4 regions of the Oceanobacillus sp. CAU 1775 genome follow, and region 2 is predicted to be linked to each of the others. Evidence: riboswitches for the same ligand, from Rfam matches in the RefSeq annotation. Region 2 holds a riboswitch; each other region holds the start of a gene.
The links. Region 2 has a riboswitch for S-adenosylmethionine ahead of ACXYMZ_RS11480 (OsmC family protein). Riboswitches for the same ligand answer to the same signal wherever they lie in the genome.

Region 1 (4,765 bases), on a different contig from region 2:
TTGTTTCTTAGCAATCTCATAATCCGGGCTATTTGGATCATCAGGAAAATATATTTTGTCCACCTTAGGATGTTCTTTCAACTGTTCGTAAATCTTACTCGCATTCTCGCAATGGCGATCCATTCTAATCGGTAAAGTTTTCAAACCGCGAATAAGCAAAAATGCATCTAGTGGAGACATTATTCCACCGATATCTTTATGCGTTGTCATTGCGACTTCATCCATAAAGTCTTTTTTCCCAACAGCTAGACCTGCGATGACATCTCCATGACCACCAATATATTTAGTTGCACTATGAACAACGACATCACAACCTAAATCCAATGGGCGTTGTAAATATGGTGAGCAAAAAGTATTGTCAACAACTACTGGAATATCAAATTCTTTAGCTACTTTTGCAACAAGCTCTAAGTCAATTAGTTTCATTGTTGGGTTAATCGGTGTCTCCACATAAATAACTTTTGTTTCTGGTTTGATTCTAGCACGAATTTCTTCCTCTGAATCTAGCATGGAAAAGTCAGATGTAATATTATATTTATCCTTCATCATCATTAATAAGCCGTACGTGCAACCATATAATCCTGAAGAACAAAGAATATGATCATTGGCTTTCGTCATCGCAATTAAGATAGCGGAAATTGCTGCCATCCCTGAACCGAATGCTAACCCTCTTTCTCCATTTTCAAGAGCTGCAATTCGTTCTTCTAAAACTCGAACAGTAGGATTCCCAAGTCTTGAATAAATATAGCCATCTTCTTCTCCTGAAAAACGTTTTTCACCCTGCTCTGCTGAGTCGAAAACATATGTCGATGTTTGAAATAGTGGTACAGCTAAACTCCCTAGCATTTCTTTTGGTTCATAACCTTCATGAATGACAGCTGTTTCAAACTTTTGATATTTTTTTGTCATCTTCTTCTACCCCTTTACTAAAATACTTTTTAAATAGGATGACTAGTTTTCTCTCCCTATTTTATGGCTTGTTTCTATAACCTTCTTTCTTTAGCATACTGTAAATTCCAGTACAATGAAAGCGTTTTCTTCATTTGAAAGTATGATGCAATAGTTTGCATGGAGATAAATCTTTTTCGCTTTAATGAGTTAAAGAATTTGCGTTTTATAAATTTTACTTCTAGAATTAATCTATAGATAAGGAAAAGGGAGATGAAAAGTTGGAGTCTAGGGAGTTCAAATTGGGTAGCCTCTCGACGTTTAGTGCGTATTTGATTTGGGGCTTTTTAGTCATCTATTGGAAGTGGATTGATCATATTCCCGCTGCAGAAATTCTTGCGCATCGTTTAATCTGGTCTTTTGTTTTTATGTTAATTTTGCTTGTACTCTTAAGACAATTTTCCTCTTTTCTTAAAGAAACAAGAAACTTATTCCGAGAGCCTAAAAAATTGTTATTAATAACTGCTGCAACAATATTAATCACGATCAACTGGTATTTATTTATTTGGGCAGTTGCTAATGAACATGTCCTGCAAGCGAGTCTAGGCTATTACATAAATCCACTCGTAAGTATTTTATTAGGAATCGTTATTTTACGTGAATCTGTGACTTGGAAACAAGGAGTAGCATTCGTGCTAGCTGCGATTGGAGTACTTTATCTTACATTCCAAAGTGGTATTTTTCCTTGGATTTCTATCGTACTCGCGGTGAGTTTTGCTACTTATGGTTTGATTAAAAAGAAAACAAATCTTTCTGCCGTCCATAGTATTACAATTGAGACAATGATTATTGCTCCGGTAGCTATATTATATTTAGTATTTTTACCAGAACAATCTTTTCAGGTTACCACACCATTTGTTCAAGATAATTTATTATTAATTGGCGGTGGAATTGCAACAATGGTACCTTTAATTTTATTCTCAATGGGAGCTAAAGTTATTCCATTATCGATGGTTGGTATTTTACAATTTATAACGCCAACACTCATGTTAATTCTTGGCGTATTTGTTTATAATGAACCTTTTTCTAAGGATAATTTAATTGCATTTGCATTCATCTGGACAGCATTGTTTCTATACTTAAGTACGGTTTACTACCGGCCCGCGAAGCAAAACAAACGTTTGAGTGAACGTCAATAAAGAAAGTTAATGTACTGCACGCGAACCTATTCTAAGTAGGTTACTAGATCACTAATTTTTGATCAAAATAAAACTATTTAAATTATATGGTTGACATTAGATATCAACTCAGGCTATAATCATCTTTAAATTTAGAAAAGGCCGAACAATTTTTATTGATCAGTCTTTTATAACAATTACATCTCTTATCAAGAGCGGCGGAGGGAATAGGCCCTGTGAAGCCCGGCAACCTAAGAGCAGATATTTTGCTTTTGATGGTGCTAAATCCTACAGATCACAATCGATCTGGAAGATAAGAGGAGGAACAGTATACTTAAAACTATACGCCCTCTTCTTAGGAAGGGGGCTTTTTGTCGCCTTCCTCCAGATGAAATGAGCTTCAAGCAAGGAGTACATTTTTCACAGCCAGTTCTACTGCGCTAAAATCAAAGGAGGAATTATTTATGTCAAACTTTCATTTTCAAAAACCAGAAACACTAGCACTACATGCGGGGCAAGAACCAGATCCAACTACAGGAGCTAGAGCTTTACCAATCTATGATACAACGGCTTATGTTTTCAGAGATACAGAACATGCTCAAAATCTATTTGGTCTTGCCGAGTCAGGGAATATCTATACAAGAATTACAAATCCAACTGTTGCAGCATTTGAAGAAAGAATTGCTCAACTAGAAGATGGAGTTGCAGCAGTAGCAACATCATCAGGAATGGCTGCAATTACTTTTGCAATCTTTAATATCGCTGGAACTGGCGATGAAATTATCGCAGACAGCAATCTATATGGTGGTACGTATAATCTATTTGTCCATACACTTCCAAAGTACGGAATTACTGTGAAACTAGTTGATGGTACAAATCCTGAAAACTTCCGTGCTGCGATTACAGATAAAACAAAAGCAATTTTTGGAGAAACAATTACGAACCCTAGTCTATATGTTTTCGATATTGAAGCTGTAGCTGAGATTGCACACGAAAATGGATTACCTTTAATCATTGATAATACTTTTGCTACACCATTGAATACTAAACCTATTAGCTGGGGAGCAGATATTGTCGTTCACTCTGCAACAAAATGGATAAGTGGACATGGAACAACCGTTGGCGGAGTTGTAGTTGATGGTGGACGCTTCAACTGGGATAACCCACGTTTCCCAGAATTTACGACACCTGACGAAACTTATAACGGATTGAAATATGTTGACGTTGGTGCAGCAGCTTATGCGACAAAACTACGTGTACAGCTTTTACGTGATATTGGTGCTTCACTAAGTCCGAAAAGCGCATTTACATTTGTTCAAGGCCTTGAAACATTAGAGGTACGTCTTGAAAAACATTTATCGAATACAAAAGAAGTTGTTACTTATTTAGAAAACCATCCTGGAGTAGAGTGGGTTAACTATCCTGGTTCAGAAAACCATGCTTCCTACCAACTTTCACAGAAATATTTACAACGAGGTGGCGGATCAGTTGTCACGTTCGGTATCAAAGGTGGTCGTGAGGCTGGTAGAAAAGTAATCGATAATATTAAACTATGGTCACATGTAGCTAACGTCGGCGATGCGAAATCGTTAATTATCCACCCTGCTTCAACAACGCATCAACAACTAAGTGCTGAAGATTTGAAGAAGAGTGGAACAACGGAAGAACTTATTCGTCTTTCGATTGGACTTGAGTCAACAACAGATATTTTAGCTGACTTAGACCAAGCAATCGCAAAAGCTACTGGAGAAGCACCACAGCTTCAAGCGACGAAACAGGATGCCATCGAATGGTTACTACACTCACCATTTGACCGAAGCGAAGGCCTAAGACATAAAACAGTTGCAGTCTTTGCGGTTGATGAATCTACGAAGAAAAAACTTACAAACTATGGTTTTAAAGTAGTTAGTGTAGGAGAAAATGAAGATGTCTCCGAGCTTACAGCAATTGAAGATTCTCTTGATGCACTATTAGTTGGTAACGCTGAGCTTCCTGCTGAGACAATTGAACAGTTAATTAATAAACAGAGTAAGATTCTTTGGTTAGAAAACGAAGGTGCAGGTTCCGTATCTGAGCATGCAGAAGCTGCAGGGATTTTTGTTATCAAGAACGAGGGTATCTTAGAAGCATTAGATAAAGTTCGTGGTAGTAAAATAAGCAAGTCACCTGTAACACAATAAATAATAGTTTATCCCACAGGAAAGGTTCCAATTTCCTGTGGGATTTTTTATATTCACCTCGTATTCCACTGCAATTCCTCTAATCATTCGTTGATATTTCATAAAAAGTTTAACTTCCGCTTTTTAGGATTAAAATAATAGGGTAAAGTTTAAAAAGAAGGTATAATATAATCCTTATCTAATATTAGTTAGGTGTGAGTGAAATGAAGAAAAGACTGTTTATTATTATTCCCACTATTATACTTGTAATCATTGGGAGTATTTTTATCATATACACACAAAGTCAACCAATTACTCAACCTTTAATTCCACCTGAAGATGAGGTTGAACTTGAGGAAGAAGTAACTGAGATGGAAGACGATATTGAAAATGGTGATGAGAATAACGAAGTAGAAGTCAGTATTGCTGAAAGAATCTCGCAAGCCATCCAAGGTACAATTGACCGGATGTTTACTCGTGAAGTAAATATTGTAGCAATTGGAGATTCCCTAACCCGTGGTGTAGGTGATCCGACCAAGG
Region 2 (4,765 bases):
CAATTAAAAAGTTTGAAGCATTACTGAAAAAAATGAATGCATATAATGAAGCAACCTCAATTATGTACTGGGATATGCGTACGGGAGCGCCTAAAAAAGGAATATCTACGCGATCAGAAGCTTTAGGAGTATTATCTACTGAAGTATTTAATATGAGTGTTTCAGATGAAATGAAAACTTATTTGGATGAACTCCAAAAGAATAAAGAAGAATTAACACCTCTATTAAAGAAAACGGTGGAAGAGGTGCAAAAGAATTACGATTTGAGTAAAAAGATTCCGGCAGATGAATACCAGGAGTTTGTCATTCTATGCTCTGAATCAGAATCCATATGGGAAGAAGCAAAGGAAAAAGAAGATTTCCAAATGTTTTTACCCTATCTTGAAAAAGTTGTTGCGATGACTAAAAGATTCATTAATTATTGGGGAGAGAAAGACGGTAATGCATATAATCGTCTTCTGGACCAATACGAGCCAGGATTAACGACGGATATCATTGATGAAGTATTTGACCAATTAAAAGAAACAATCGTACCACTTGTGAAAAAAATCGGTGCACAAAATAATCAACCCGACACTTCATTTATATTTAAAGATTTTCCAATAGAAAAGCAAAATGCATTTAACTATAAAATTTTGAATCAGTTAGGGTTTGATTTTGAAGCAGGACGATTAGATGAAACCGTACATCCATTTGCGATGGGTATCAATACAGGTGATGTGAGGGTTACGACAAGTTATAAAGAAAATGACTTTCGTTCAGGGATATTTGGTACGATTCATGAATGTGGACATGCTTTATATGAACAAAATTTTGATAAAAAATTAGAAGGCTATCCAGTTGCAGATGGAACTTCAATGGGTATTCATGAGTCACAATCTTTGTTTTACGAGCATTTTATCGGCCATCACGAAGGTTTTTGGAAATATAATTATGAGAGTTTACAAGAACATTCACCGGAACAATTTGGCGATGTTTCCCTAGAAGAATTCTTACGCGCAGTTAATATTGCACAACCTTCACTTATTCGAATTGAAGCGGATGAGCTAACTTACCCACTTCATATTATGATTCGTTATGAAATTGAAAAGGAATTATTTAATGGGGATCTAGAGGTGAAAGATTTACCACAGGTTTGGAATGATAAGTATGAAGAATACCTAGGTATCCGCCCAGAAAACGATGGGGAAGGGATATTGCAAGACGTTCATTGGTCTAGTGGCTTGTTCGGGTATTTTCCATCCTATGCATTAGGATATATGTACGCTGCCCAATTAAAAAATGCAATGCTAAAGGACTTGCCAGATTTCGATTCTCTATGTGAAAAAGGAGATTTTGAGCCGATTTTACAATGGCTAACAAAACATGTCCATCAATACGGAAAAATGAAAGAACCACTAGAAATTATCCAAGACACAACAGGCGAAAGACTTAACGCCAAACACCTAGCAACATACCTAGAAGAAAAATACACAAAACTTTATAACCTATAAGATGAATCATGGGGACGGTTCTCGTGTTGCAATCATTGCAACACGAGAACCGTCCCCATGTTGCATTATATTGCGCAAAGCATGTATATAAACGAGCAAATGTAGAACAATATGTTATATGAGGTAATGAAAGGTGTCACAATTCATGAAATTAATTAGGAGGATTAAGATGGGTGTATTAAGTGGAAATCCAACAGATGAGCCGATGCATTATGGTGAAGTTTTTAGTACATGGTCATTTATATTAGTAGCTAAAGGAGCAATCGCAGGTTATCAAACACATTTAAACCACACTGGCGATGATGATTTAAAGAGATTACTTGAAGAAGCAATTCAAGGCGCACAAGAAGAAGTTAAAAAGGTTGAAGAATTATTAAAAGCAAATGGAATAGGGCTACCACCAGCACCACCAGAGCGTCCGAATGCTAACTTAGATGATATTCCAGTTGGTGCACGTTTTGCAGATCCAGAAATCTCAGCGATACTTTCAGGAAATATTGCTGCGGGACTCGTTGCTTGTAGTACAATCATGGGGCAATCCATTCGAGAAGATATCGCCATGATGTTTGGCCAGTTCCATATGCAAAAAGCACAATTAGGAGCGAAAGCACTAAAATTAAACAAAGCAAAAGGCTGGTTAATTCCACCACCATTGCATACTAAAAGTAGTTAATGAATATCTAAAATATAGTTGGCGGTTCTCCTATAAAATAGAGAATCGTCTCTTTATTTTTATAAAGCTATAGAAAGGTTTCAATTGCACTTAATAAAAATGCAATTGAAACCAATATTTATTAATAATTAAGCCTTTTGATTAATACGATAAGATGATGAAAAACCTACAGCATTTTCAATCGTATCTCCTACTGGACAGTGGTTCTCTAAAAACTCCAGGAACTCAACGACTTTTTCTTCTGGCGCATCTGTTTCAATGGAATAAGTGGAACGGATATTTGAAAACCCTGGTCGAACGTCTGCCTTGCCTAAAAATCCATCTGTATCTAAATCGCCCTCTAATTCAACTTTAAAGTCATTTAAATTAATTCCAAACTTTTCAGCATAAGTGCGTGCGACTATGGACTGGCATGCGCCAAGTGCAGACAATAGTAATTCAACAGGATTCATTGCTGTGTCAGTTCCACCAAGTGATGCGGGTTCATCAACAATTACTCGATGTTGTCTTGCTGTAGTTTCTACAAGGACCCTTTCTTTTAAATGTGCATTTGCTTTAATTACTTGTGTTGCCATCATTATCTCTCCTCAAATTTTTATTTATTCAATTCATGACAACTCGAGGAAAAAATAAAAACCCCCTTCTCAAGAAAATGAGAAGGGAGCAGAATATACGGATACCGTCCTTTCTCATCTTTAGCATAAATATAATATGCTTCTGAAATTGGCACCTTGCTATAAATAGCGGTTGCCGAGAGTTCATCGGGTCAGTCCCTCCCTCTCTCTGGATGAGTTGTCACTAATATGAATTTTATAAACGATAACATGTATAATTTCAATTGTCAAACTCTTTTTGCAACATGGGGACGGTTCTTCTGTTGCATTGAATGCAACACGAGAACCGTCCCCATGTTGCACTCTTTTAAACTTGTGTAAACCTTTTAATCTATTATATAATGGTAAGGCTTTTTGATTATTGACGTGGTTCGTAACCATCCCACGATAAAAAACTAAGGAGAGGTTTATTATGAAGACGAGGACACTTGTTGTCAATGCGCTGATTGCTGCATTGTATATTGCTGTGTCTCTACTTGTTGTGCCGTTTGGTTTTACAAATATTCAATTCCGAATCTCGGAGATCTTCAATCACTTAATTGTGTTTGATAAACGTTACTTCTTCGGAATTGTAGCAGGGGTATTTATTTATAATTATTTATTTTCCCCGCTCGGTTGGTTTGATTTAGTATTTGGAGTTGCGCATTCAGCAATTTCACTTGGTATTATTATCTTACTAGCGAAGTACATCAAGAATATATGGATCTTACTCGTTGCAAATACGCTGGTGTTTACATTCAATATGTTTATCATTGCGTTTGAACTGAATCTTGCTTTAGGATTACCATTCCTACTCACATGGTTCACAACAGCAGTTGGTGAGTTTGCAGTTCTAGCAGTAGGTATCCCATTGATTTATGCATTAAATAAACGATTGAATTTTAATCAATTAATGGATAAAAATATATATTCTTAAAAAATGAAGCAATTCTTTTTAGGGTGCAAGACGCATAACAGCGTTTTGCACTCTTTTTTGTCGTGACTCTTATTGAACTATATAATAGAGACATTCATAAATCTTAAGAAAATCTTCAGAAATTTACTAACTTAAGTTTAAGATTTACAGGCTATGATTGTTTTAGATAAGAAGTACGGAAAGAAGGGGAAGCATTGGCTAATTATAATGTATTAGTTGTAGATGATGAAAAAGAAATTCGCGATGCTATTGAAATTTATCTGAAGAATGAGGGAGTAACAGTTATCAAGGCAAAAGATGGAATCGAGGCATTAGAAATTTTACATAAACAGGAGATACACCTCATCATTTTAGATGTGATGATGCCGAGATTAGACGGTATTTCTGCCACACATAAAATACGTGAACAAAAGAATATCCCAATCATTATTTTAAGTGCAAAAACAGAGGACACGGATAAGATTCTAGGATTACAAGTTGGGGCCGATGATTATATTACAAAGCCATTCAATCCAATGGAACTTGTCGCTCGAGTAAAATCGCAGTTAAGAAGGTATGTCACGCTCGGTACATTTGAAGGTGCCACTAAAGTTATTGATTTAAATGGACTTACACTAGATGTGGCCTCGAAAGAAGTAACAGCGCATGGGGAAGTGGTGAAGCTCACGCCAATCGAATACAAAATTGTAGAGCTGCTTATGACTCATGCCGGTCGTGTTTTTTCTATTGATGATATTTATGAAAAAGTGTGGAACGAGCCAAATTACAATGCGGAAAACACGGTAGCAGTTCACATCCGTAAAATCCGTGAGAAAATTGAAATCGATTCAAAAAATCCAAGATACTTAAAGGTGGTGTGGGGCATTGGGTACAAAATGGAAAAGTAGCTTAACGACTCTACTAATTACTTCGTTACTCTTTACTATTGGGATCACAGGCATATTTTTACTCGTTGATCATGGTTACTATTACGGGCAAAAAAGTTACTTCCACACACCAGAATTCGAATATGGTGAGGTCGATCAATTTACCGGACTCTTTGATACATTTGAGGTAAATGACTTATCAC
Region 3 (4,765 bases), on a different contig from region 2:
AAGTTCATTATTCTAGCAACAAGTTTGTGATCCTCTTCCATTTGAATGACCGTTTGTTCCACGCTTTCATTTTGATTCTCCGCCTGTTTCAATTCATTCTCTGTTATGATTACATTTTTGTTATACCAGCTTCGTAGGTAATCTTTACAATGATTGATTGCAATTCTCCATAACCATGTCTTTAACTTAGAGTTCCCCCTGTATGTATGAAGAGACTTATAACATTTAACAAATATGTCCTGCGTAAGATCTTCTGCAATTTGAATATTATTTACATAAGAATAGGCGAGCTGTAATATCTGTTGACCATACTCATTCATTATTTCATCAAACAGTTCTTCTTTTTCTTCTGTATTGACTGCATTTAATATAAAATCTCCCACTGCCTTCCCCCCTCAAAATATTAGACGAGACAACCTAACAAAAAGTTTTGAATTTATCTAAACAAAAAACGGTTAGCAGTTGCAAACCGTTTTTATGTAATCAAGTTGAATTATAATAAATAATAGTTGAAATTAGTGAAGCTTACATATCAGCATCATCGTAGGGCTGTTGATCAAGATAAAGCTAGTGCACAATCGTATACATCACTGTACTATTCACATAAGTAAATAGAGTTTATCATTTTTCATAGCTGAATTGCCACGTTTAAAACATCTTCTTTCATACTCCAATGAATCGAGTTTTCAGTTACAACGTCTACTTTAATTTCAAGTAAGTCTTCCATTTCTTGTTTGAAACGAATTAAGTCAAATAGACTCCTATTCTCCTCAAATTCTACTAGTAAGTCAAGATCACTCTCAGGTCCATCCTCACGTCTTGAAACAGAGCCAAAAATCCGCACATTTTTAATACCGTGATTACCTGCTGTTTTTAAAATATTCTCACGTTTTTCTTGAAGAAGATCATGTATCATTGCACATACCCCCTCTTTATTATTATTTCTTATTACATTATAACATGCTACAAATATTGTCTGTACTTAGTAAGGTTTTTTTGTACTTTATTTATATGTTAGTGCTACCTACCTTTGAATAGTATCTATTGGATTCTTACACCCAACTTTGACCGATGTTACCTACTCCAGCATACACAAATACCATCAAATAAAGCTTCAACATTCCTATAAAAAATAGACGAACTCATTTACGAATTCGTCTACTAATCACTCGAGTATTATTTATTAAATATTAATTTACCTGCGTCAAAGCTCTCAACTCTTCAACCTTATCTACTTTCTCCCAAGGGAAGATAACATCTGTTCTGCCAAAATGTCCATAAGCAGCTGTGTCTCTATAGATTGGTTTTGTTAAATCAAGCATGCGGATGATTCCTGCGGGACGTAAATCAAAAAGTTCACGGACAGCTTGGACAAGTGTATCCTCTGAAACTTTTCCAGTTCCAAATGTATCGATTGCAATGGAAACTGGTTCAGCAACACCAATTGCATATGCTAATTGCACTTCGCATTTTCTCGCTAAGCCTGCAGCGACAATATTTTTTGCAACGTAGCGTGCTGCATAAGAAGCTGATCGGTCAACTTTTGTCGGGTCTTTCCCACTGAAAGCTCCCCCACCATGGCGAGCATAACCACCATAAGTGTCGACAATGATTTTTCGACCTGTAAGTCCTACATCACCTTGAGGCCCTCCAAGTACAAAACGTCCAGAAGGATTAATAAAATATTTCGTTCTCTCATCTAAAAGTTCTGTTGGTACGACATTATTAATAACATGCTCAATGATGTCTTTTTCAATTGTTTCGTTGGAAACTTCTTCATGATGCTGTGTAGATATAACAATTGTGTCAATCCTGACAGGCTGGTCCTGCTCATCATATTCAATGGTTACTTGTGTTTTTCCATCTGGTCGTAAGTAATCAATGATTTCTTCTTTTCGAACATCCGCTAAACGTTTGGAAAGTTTGTGTGCAAGACTTATTGGTAGTGGCATTAATTCTTCCGTTTCGTCACAAGCATAACCAAACATTAATCCTTGGTCCCCTGCTCCAATTGCATCTAAGTCTGTACCTTCCATTTTTCCTTGTCTAGCTTCTAATGCTTGATCAACCCCGCCAGCAATATCTGGGGACTGTTCATCAATTGCAGTCATTACTGCACATGTTTCTGAATCAAAGCCATATTTCGCTCGTACATAGCCAATTTCTTTAATTGTTTTGCGGACAATTGCAGGAATATCTACATATGTTTTTGTTGAAATTTCTCCTGCAACAAAAACCATGCCTGTCGTTACAACTGTTTCACAAGCTACTCGCGCATAAGGATCTTCCTTTAAAATTTCATCTAAGATGGCATCTGATATTTGATCGGACATTTTATCTGGATGTCCTTCGGTTACCGACTCTGATGTGAATAAACGACGATTTTCAGTCATGTGGTTCGTTCTCTCCTTTGTAAATTTTGTAACGAAAACCCTTTTTTATATTCAAAGTTTAAGACTATTCAAGGCAAAAAACAAAAAAATCCCTTCCTACATTCATGAGGAAAGGAAAAACCGGCCTTTCGCTCTTATTGTTCAAGGATTATTCCTTGCACCAGGTAAGCACCTTTCACGAAATCGTGAGGTTGCTGGGCTTCATCGGGTCTGTCCCTCCGCCTGCTCTGAATAAGAGAGTGTTCGCTCTTAGATAAGAGTAACCAAATGCAAGCTTATTGTCAATAAAGACTATTATTGTTACACTTTTATATGGTGATTGGTTCGTATGTTTTTTTGAAAAAAAAGCTTGTATTAGTATGGATTAATCACACCAATGTGTTATACTAATAAAAGATTTAACAAAATACTTTTATTAATAAGTGATATTTACTAAATAATACCTTCTAAAGGCAGGAGAATGATAATGAAAATGGTCGACAATTCATTGGCAAACAAACTTAATAGTCATAAAAACCTGAAGGAGAATTTATCTGTAGCAAACCTAGTAGAACGCGTATTAGAGCGTAAAGAAGGCGTATTAACTTCAACTGGTGCAGTTACAGCAACTACAGGAAAATATACTGGACGTTCCCCGGAAGATAAATTTATTGTAAAAGATGAAATTAGTGAAGATACAGTTGATTGGGGAAATGTGAATCGACCAATCGATGAAGCAACATTCGATAAATTATATCAAAAAGTCACAGACTACTTAATGGATAAAGATGAAGTTTATCAGTTTAAAGGTTTTGCTGGGGCAGATAAAAATTATCAGCTACCAATCCAAGTGTTTAATGAATTTGCTTGGCATAATCTTTTTGCTCGTCAGCTATTCATTGCACCAACTGAAGAAGAATTAGAAACACATCAGACAGAATTTACAGTTGTTTCTGCTCCAAACTTCAAGGCAGATCCAGAAGTTGACGGAACTAACTCTGAAACATTCATTATTATATCATTTAAAAAACGAATTGTACTTATTGGTGGTACGGAGTATGCTGGAGAAATTAAAAAGTCAATCTTCTCTATCATGAACTATCTATTACCACAACAAAACGTTCTTTCGATGCACTGTTCGGCAAACGTTGGCCAAGAAGGCGATGTTGCATTATTCTTCGGTCTTTCAGGTACAGGTAAAACAACACTTTCTGCAGATCCTTACCGTCGTTTAATCGGTGATGATGAGCATGGTTGGAGTCCAAACGGCGTCTTCAACATTGAAGGTGGTTGCTATGCGAAATGTTCAAACTTATCTGCTGAAAAAGAACCACAAATTTTCAATGCGATTCGTTTCGGATCTGTATTAGAGAACGTAATTATTGATGAAAAAACAAGTGAACCTGATTATGATGATACATCACTTACTGAAAATACAAGAGCAGCATACCCAGTAGAAAACATTGATAACATTGTTTCACCAAGTGTTGCTGGTCATCCAAACACAATTATTTTCTTAACGGCGGATGCATCTGGTACGTTACCGCCAATCAGTAAGTTAACAAAAGAGCAAGCAATGTATCACTTCTTAAGTGGTTACACAAGTAAACTTGCAGGTACAGAGCGTGGTGTTACAGAACCACAAGCAACATTCTCTGCATGTTTCGGTTCTCCATTCCTACCACTTGCACCAGCGAAATATGCGGATATGCTTGGTCAAAAAATTGATCAGTATGATGCAAGTGTATTCTTAGTAAATACTGGTTGGACTGGTGGTTCATATGGTGTTGGTAGCCGTATGAAATTATCTTACACACGTGCAATGATTCATGCAGCACTTGAAGGTGAGTTAAACAACATCGAAACAATTACTGATGAAGTATTTGGTTTACAAATTCCAGTACATGTTGCTGGTGTTCCCGATGAAGTTTTAGTTCCAAAGAATACTTGGGAAGACAAAACAGCATATGACGAAGCAGCAAAAGCTTTAGCTGGTGAGTTCCATAAGAACTTTGAGAAATTCAATAATGTAACTGAGTCTATTCAACAAGCAGGACCAGTTTACCAAGGAAATTAATTCGTTTCCTCATCCCAAAAAGGATTTTATATATGAGTGAAAATTCTCAGCGAACCTTGCTGAACCCCATTCTCGATTTTAGAGAATGGGGATTTTTTTGTGCTCAAAAGGATAATGTGATGTTCGCTGTGATTAGCCTCAGTACATCGAATGCTAAATCGGGCTGCTGAAGACTAAAATAAAAGACTTTTTGGAAGTTCTCGAATCTGAATTGTGAACTTCAGCATATTCTGTGACGACTTCAGCATATTGTGTTGCAAGTTCAGCGTAAATTGTGTCCACTTCAACATATTCTGTGACAACTTCAGCATCCATC
Region 4 (4,765 bases), on a different contig from region 2:
GATACATGTTACTGTACGTGCCATACATGGCTTCCATTATTGATTGATCCATTCTTAGATTGGCAGGAACGATCCATTTAATAATGTTGATTGCTGCTAAAAATAAAATAATTTGTAAGGCTACTAATCCTAGTACCATTAGAAAAATGGCTGTAGCTTTAGAGAAGAATATATTCATTCTTGCTGTCGGTAGCATTAGTAAACGATAAATAAAAGTATTTTTGCCAAACCAATCTCTATACCAAATAAAGAGACAATAGATAAGTAAAGTAGCGGCTGAAAACATGACTGGCAAGACATACCATTCCGAGCCCAATAGCCTCGACAAGCCCATCATGCCACTATACTCCATAAACTGTGAAACACTCTCTCCTCGCAAATACACCGCGTTATTATACTCATTCATATAATTATTGGATAGGATAACCGCACCGGCGATCTGAGAGATAATTGTTACTCCTACAAGAACGATATATATTTTTATAAATCTACTAAGTTCAAAATTCACTAACTTAAAATAGTTCTTCATCCGCGGTAGACCTCCCTCATCACATCGACTACTGATTTCCCTTCCACCTCGCGCATTTCTTCTGTGTTAAATTCTTTAAAGACAATACCATCATCAATTAACACAACTTTATCGATGAGATGTTCAATATCATTTATTTCATGAGTTGTAATGATAACGCCACGGTCTTCAACTAAATGGCTTGTGAAAACATCTGCTATTTGCTCACGACTAAATATATCAATCCCAGAAAATGGTTCATCCATTAATAAATAATCTACATCTAATGCCAAGCCCAATAGTAAATTTGCTTTAGCGACATTTCCTTTAGATAAACTTGAGATTCTATCTTCCTTTTTCAACTTAAAAAAATGCAGGAGTTCTTCTGCTCTTTTGTCATTCCAACTCGTGTAATAGTCTTTCATAAAATCAATTGCTTCACTAATTTTCATTTGCGGTAACATCGTTATTGCATCAGGAATAAAAGTTATTTTTTCATATGATTCCTTTGATATTTTTTTACCATCTATTAAAATTTCACCACTAGTCATTGGTGTCAGGTTCATAATTCCATTTAGAATGGTTGTTTTACCAACTCCGTTTATACCGATTAGACAGGTTATTTCCCCACGTTCTGCAGTAAAAGAAACACCCTGAAGCACTTTTTTTCTGCCAAAACTTTTTGTGATATTTTTTACTTCGATCATTTCTGTGCTCCTTTCTCGCTTTCGTATTTTTCTTTGATTAATTCAATGATTTCGTCCACTGGCATATTAATTGGTTTAACCGCTGTTATAAAAGAATGGACAGCCTCTTCAATTAGTTGAGTGCGGAGATTATTTAACACCTTCTCATCCTTCGTGATTCTGCTCGGATTGTTGCCCTCAGTAATAATCAAATTTGCCTCCTCCATTTCCTTATATGCTCTTTGAGCGGTATTTGGATTAATTTTCAACAGACTTGCGAGTTCTCTTCTCGTGGGAATTTCCTCTCCAGCTGCATATTCTCCACTTATTATCTTCTCTTTAAAGTGTTGAACGACTTGAATATAAACGGGGTCTCTTTTATTAAAAGTAATTTTCATACGGTCCTCCTAACGCTCTAAAATAGCATTTCTTGTATTAAGCGTTTAATACATCAACTTTCTTGTATTATATGCTTAATACAAGAAAGAAGTCAATAAGTATTTAATCTATTTCTAAGCGAACTCTCAAAATATTTGATAAAGTATAGATATACATTCAGATAGCTATAATAATTGGAGGGAAGAATATTGGAAAAAGTAGATCGCGAATCAGGTATTATTTATGAATTCAATAAGACGAATCCACACACAAAAGTTGTTGAAGCTGGTACAACACTTGAAATCGAAACGTATGACTGTTTTGAAGACCAAATTCAATCGGAAGATACAGTGATTGATCGAATTGATTGGAATAAAATTAATCCTGCGACAGGGCCAATTTTCGTCGAAGGTGCTAAACCAGGTGATATTTTAAAAGTCAAAATCGAAAAGATTGATATTAGAAATCAAGGTGTAATGGCAGTCGTCCCTGAATTAGGAATTATGGGTCATGTGATCGATAAGATGGAAGCTAAAATCATGCAAATCAAAGACGATAAAGTAATTTTTAATGGCATTGAAGCTCCGATAAATAAAATGATTGGTGTCATTGGTGTCGCTCCAGAAGGTGAAGGCGTAAACTGCGGAACTCCTGGTGCACATGGTGGGAATATGGATACGAAATTAGTTGATGAAGGCGCAACACTGTACTTCCCCGTAGCAGTTGATGGTGCACTATTTGCTCTTGGAGATTTACATGCTGCGATGGGTGACGGTGAAGTAAGTGGTTCAGGAGTGGAAGTTGCGGGAAATGTTGTTGTTACTTTAGATGTTATTAAAGGTGAAAAAATTGAGCATCCGATGCTAGAGAACGATGAAGTTTTTACTCAAATTGCATCTGCTGAGGATTTAGAAACAGCGGCGAAACTCGCAGGAACATTAATGATTGAAAGACTTGTGGAGAAAACAGGAAAGCCGATAAGCGAGGTAACCATGCTAATGAGTATGCTTGCTCAATTAGAAGTTGGACAAGTTGTGAATCCTTGGAAGACGGCGAGACTTTCTGTACCGAAGTGGTTGTTGCGTGACTTGGGTGTTGAATTAATAGAAAATAAATAGTTTTTAAGTTTTCTAGTTGACAGTTAGCAAATAAGCAGATATAGTGATATTTAAATTTATTTTCCATAAAACTTAATAATAACGGAACTTATCAAGAGCGACCGAGGGATTAGGCCCAATGACGTCCGGCAACCTCCAGTATTATACTGGGAAGGTGCCAATTCCTACAGAATGATTCTAATTCTGAAAGATAAGCAAAATATTTTATTTCGCGATGTCTTTCAATTTGAATTGAAAGGCATTTTTTTATGGAAAATATAAAAAAACAAAAAGGGAGTCATACAAAATGAGAAAGAGCTTACTATTTTTAACATCAATTATATTTGTACTAATTTTAGCAGCATGTGGAAGTGGAGATGCAGCTGAGGAAAACTCGGCACTTAGCGAAGAGAAGTTAAAGATTGGTGTGACAGCTGGGCCACATGAAGAAGTATTCAATATTGTAAAAGAAAATGCAGCAAAAGATGGTCTAGAAATTGAACTTGTTGTATTTACAGATTATATTATTCCAAATACTACCCTAGCAGAAGGCGAACTTGATGCAAACAGCTATCAGCATAAGCCATTTATGGATCAATTTAACGCAGACCACGACACAAACCTAGCAGCGGCATTCCCAACAATCATGAGTTTAATTGGTGTTTATTCAGAAACTATCACAGATATTCAAGATACACCTGACGGGGCGAAAATTGGAATTCCTAATGACCCGACAAACGGAGCAAGAGGTCTGATTATCTTTGAAGAAGCTGGTCTAATTGAGTTAGACACTGATTCTAAAGAAACAGCAACACCTCTTGATATTTCGAAAAACGAGAAGAATTTAGAGTTTATTGAATTAGATGCAGCACAGATTCCAAAAATGTTAGATGAAGTTGACTTAGCAGTAATCAACGGTAACTTTGCAACATCTAATGGATTAAATCCAGCAGAAGATTCTATCTTTACAGAATCAACGAACTCACCCTACGTTAACCAATTGGTTATCCGTGAAGAGAACTTGAATGATCCAGTAATTGAAAAACTTAAAAAAGCATATTACTCCGATGAAGTGAAAGATTATATTAACGAGACTTATCCAGGGACATATGAGGCTAGTTGGTAAAAACAAAAGTGAAAGCGCCCGATTAGCGACGTACAAACTGGAGCTTTCTGTAATGAAATAAAGGAAACACGGTGAGGGACGAACCGATGTTGACTTATTGATTGGAAGAAAGCGAAGTTTGATAGTCGCTGGGCGCTGGAACTAGACGATAACAAAAGTGAAAGCGCCCGGTTAGCAGATTTGAAAGGAAGAGATGGAATGATTGTTTTAGAAAATATATCGAAATCGTTTAACACAAAGAATGGCGTTGTGGAGGCCGTAAAGAATGTAGATTTACAAGTGAAGCAAGGTGAAATTCATGGTGTCATTGGTTATAGTGGTGCCGGAAAAAGTACTTTGATTCGCTGTGTTAACCTTCTGGAGCGCCCTTCTGAAGGTAAAGTTTTTATAGACGGTGAAGATATGACATCTTTTCCTTTACCAAAACTGCGAGAAGCAAGACAGAATATCGGGATGATTTTCCAAGGTTTTAATCTATTAAAGACAGCAACAGTTTACGATAATATTGCGATTCCTTTAAAGTTACTTGGACTAAGCAAAAGTGAAGTTAAAGAGCGAGTTGTTAAGTATCTAGATATTGTTGGACTTGCCGACCGTCATCATTCCTACCCAGCTCAATTATCTGGCGGACAAAAACAGCGTGTTGCGATTGCTCGTGCATTAGCACAAGAGCCGACTGTTCTTTTAAGTGATGAAGCAACTAGCGCATTGGACCCGGAAACAACCGATTCTATTTTAGATTTACTTTTGAAAATCAATCAAGAATTCGGGATTACGATTTTACTAATCACACATGAAATGAATGTCATCCAAAAGATTTGTGACTATGTATATGTCATGGAGGACGGGAATGTCATTGAGCATGGTTCAACGATTGATCTGTTTACGAACCCACAACATGAAACAACAAATAAATTTTTAAACACTATTTCGCAACGCAAACTGTCTTCAAGCTTAATTGATCAACTGA

Region 1: it holds a riboswitch for S-adenosylmethionine, as region 2 does, so the genes downstream of both, ACXYMZ_RS01560 (O-acetylhomoserine aminocarboxypropyltransferase/cysteine synthase family protein) here and ACXYMZ_RS11480 (OsmC family protein) in region 2, are expected to answer to the same signal.
Region 3: it holds a riboswitch for S-adenosylmethionine, as region 2 does, so the genes downstream of both, metK (methionine adenosyltransferase) here and ACXYMZ_RS11480 (OsmC family protein) in region 2, are expected to answer to the same signal.
Region 4: it holds a riboswitch for S-adenosylmethionine, as region 2 does, so the genes downstream of both, ACXYMZ_RS15355 (MetQ/NlpA family ABC transporter substrate-binding protein) here and ACXYMZ_RS11480 (OsmC family protein) in region 2, are expected to answer to the same signal.

What each region holds. Positions count from the first base shown of each region.
Region 1 is NZ_JBTLRO010000001.1:323,082-327,846, reverse strand. Features, by position in the region: gene megL (methionine gamma-lyase) at 1-909, opposite strand, end outside; gene rarD (EamA family transporter RarD) at 1,170-2,087, shown strand; SAM riboswitch class I at 2,270-2,386, shown strand; gene ACXYMZ_RS01560 (O-acetylhomoserine aminocarboxypropyltransferase/cysteine synthase family protein) at 2,531-4,246, shown strand; gene ACXYMZ_RS01555 (SGNH/GDSL hydrolase family protein) at 4,450-4,765, shown strand, end outside.
Region 2 is NZ_JBTLRO010000006.1:43,674-48,438, forward strand. Features, by position in the region: gene ACXYMZ_RS11470 (carboxypeptidase M32) at 1-1,493, shown strand, start outside; gene ACXYMZ_RS11475 (DUF3231 family protein) at 1,663-2,166, shown strand; gene ACXYMZ_RS11480 (OsmC family protein) at 2,295-2,741, opposite strand; SAM riboswitch class I at 2,853-2,960, opposite strand; PreQ1 riboswitch class I at 3,141-3,185, shown strand; gene ACXYMZ_RS11485 (QueT transporter family protein) at 3,193-3,696, shown strand; gene ACXYMZ_RS11490 (response regulator transcription factor) at 3,891-4,583, shown strand; gene ACXYMZ_RS11495 (sensor histidine kinase) at 4,561-4,765, shown strand, end outside.
Region 3 is NZ_JBTLRO010000005.1:102,416-107,180, forward strand. Features, by position in the region: gene ACXYMZ_RS10105 (sigma-70 family RNA polymerase sigma factor) at 1-383, opposite strand, end outside; gene ACXYMZ_RS10110 (nucleotidyltransferase family protein) at 629-916, opposite strand; gene metK (methionine adenosyltransferase) at 1,191-2,393, opposite strand; SAM riboswitch class I at 2,525-2,631, opposite strand; gene pckA (phosphoenolpyruvate carboxykinase (ATP)) at 2,860-4,449, shown strand; gene ACXYMZ_RS10125 (hypothetical protein) at 4,603-4,764, opposite strand.
Region 4 is NZ_JBTLRO010000012.1:5,494-10,258, forward strand. Features, by position in the region: gene ACXYMZ_RS15335 (hypothetical protein) at 1-529, opposite strand, end outside; gene ACXYMZ_RS15340 (ABC transporter ATP-binding protein) at 526-1,215, opposite strand; gene ACXYMZ_RS15345 (GntR family transcriptional regulator) at 1,212-1,592, opposite strand; gene ACXYMZ_RS15350 (acetamidase/formamidase family protein) at 1,782-2,690, shown strand; SAM riboswitch class I at 2,776-2,887, shown strand; gene ACXYMZ_RS15355 (MetQ/NlpA family ABC transporter substrate-binding protein) at 2,977-3,795, shown strand; gene ACXYMZ_RS15360 (methionine ABC transporter ATP-binding protein) at 3,994-4,765, shown strand, end outside.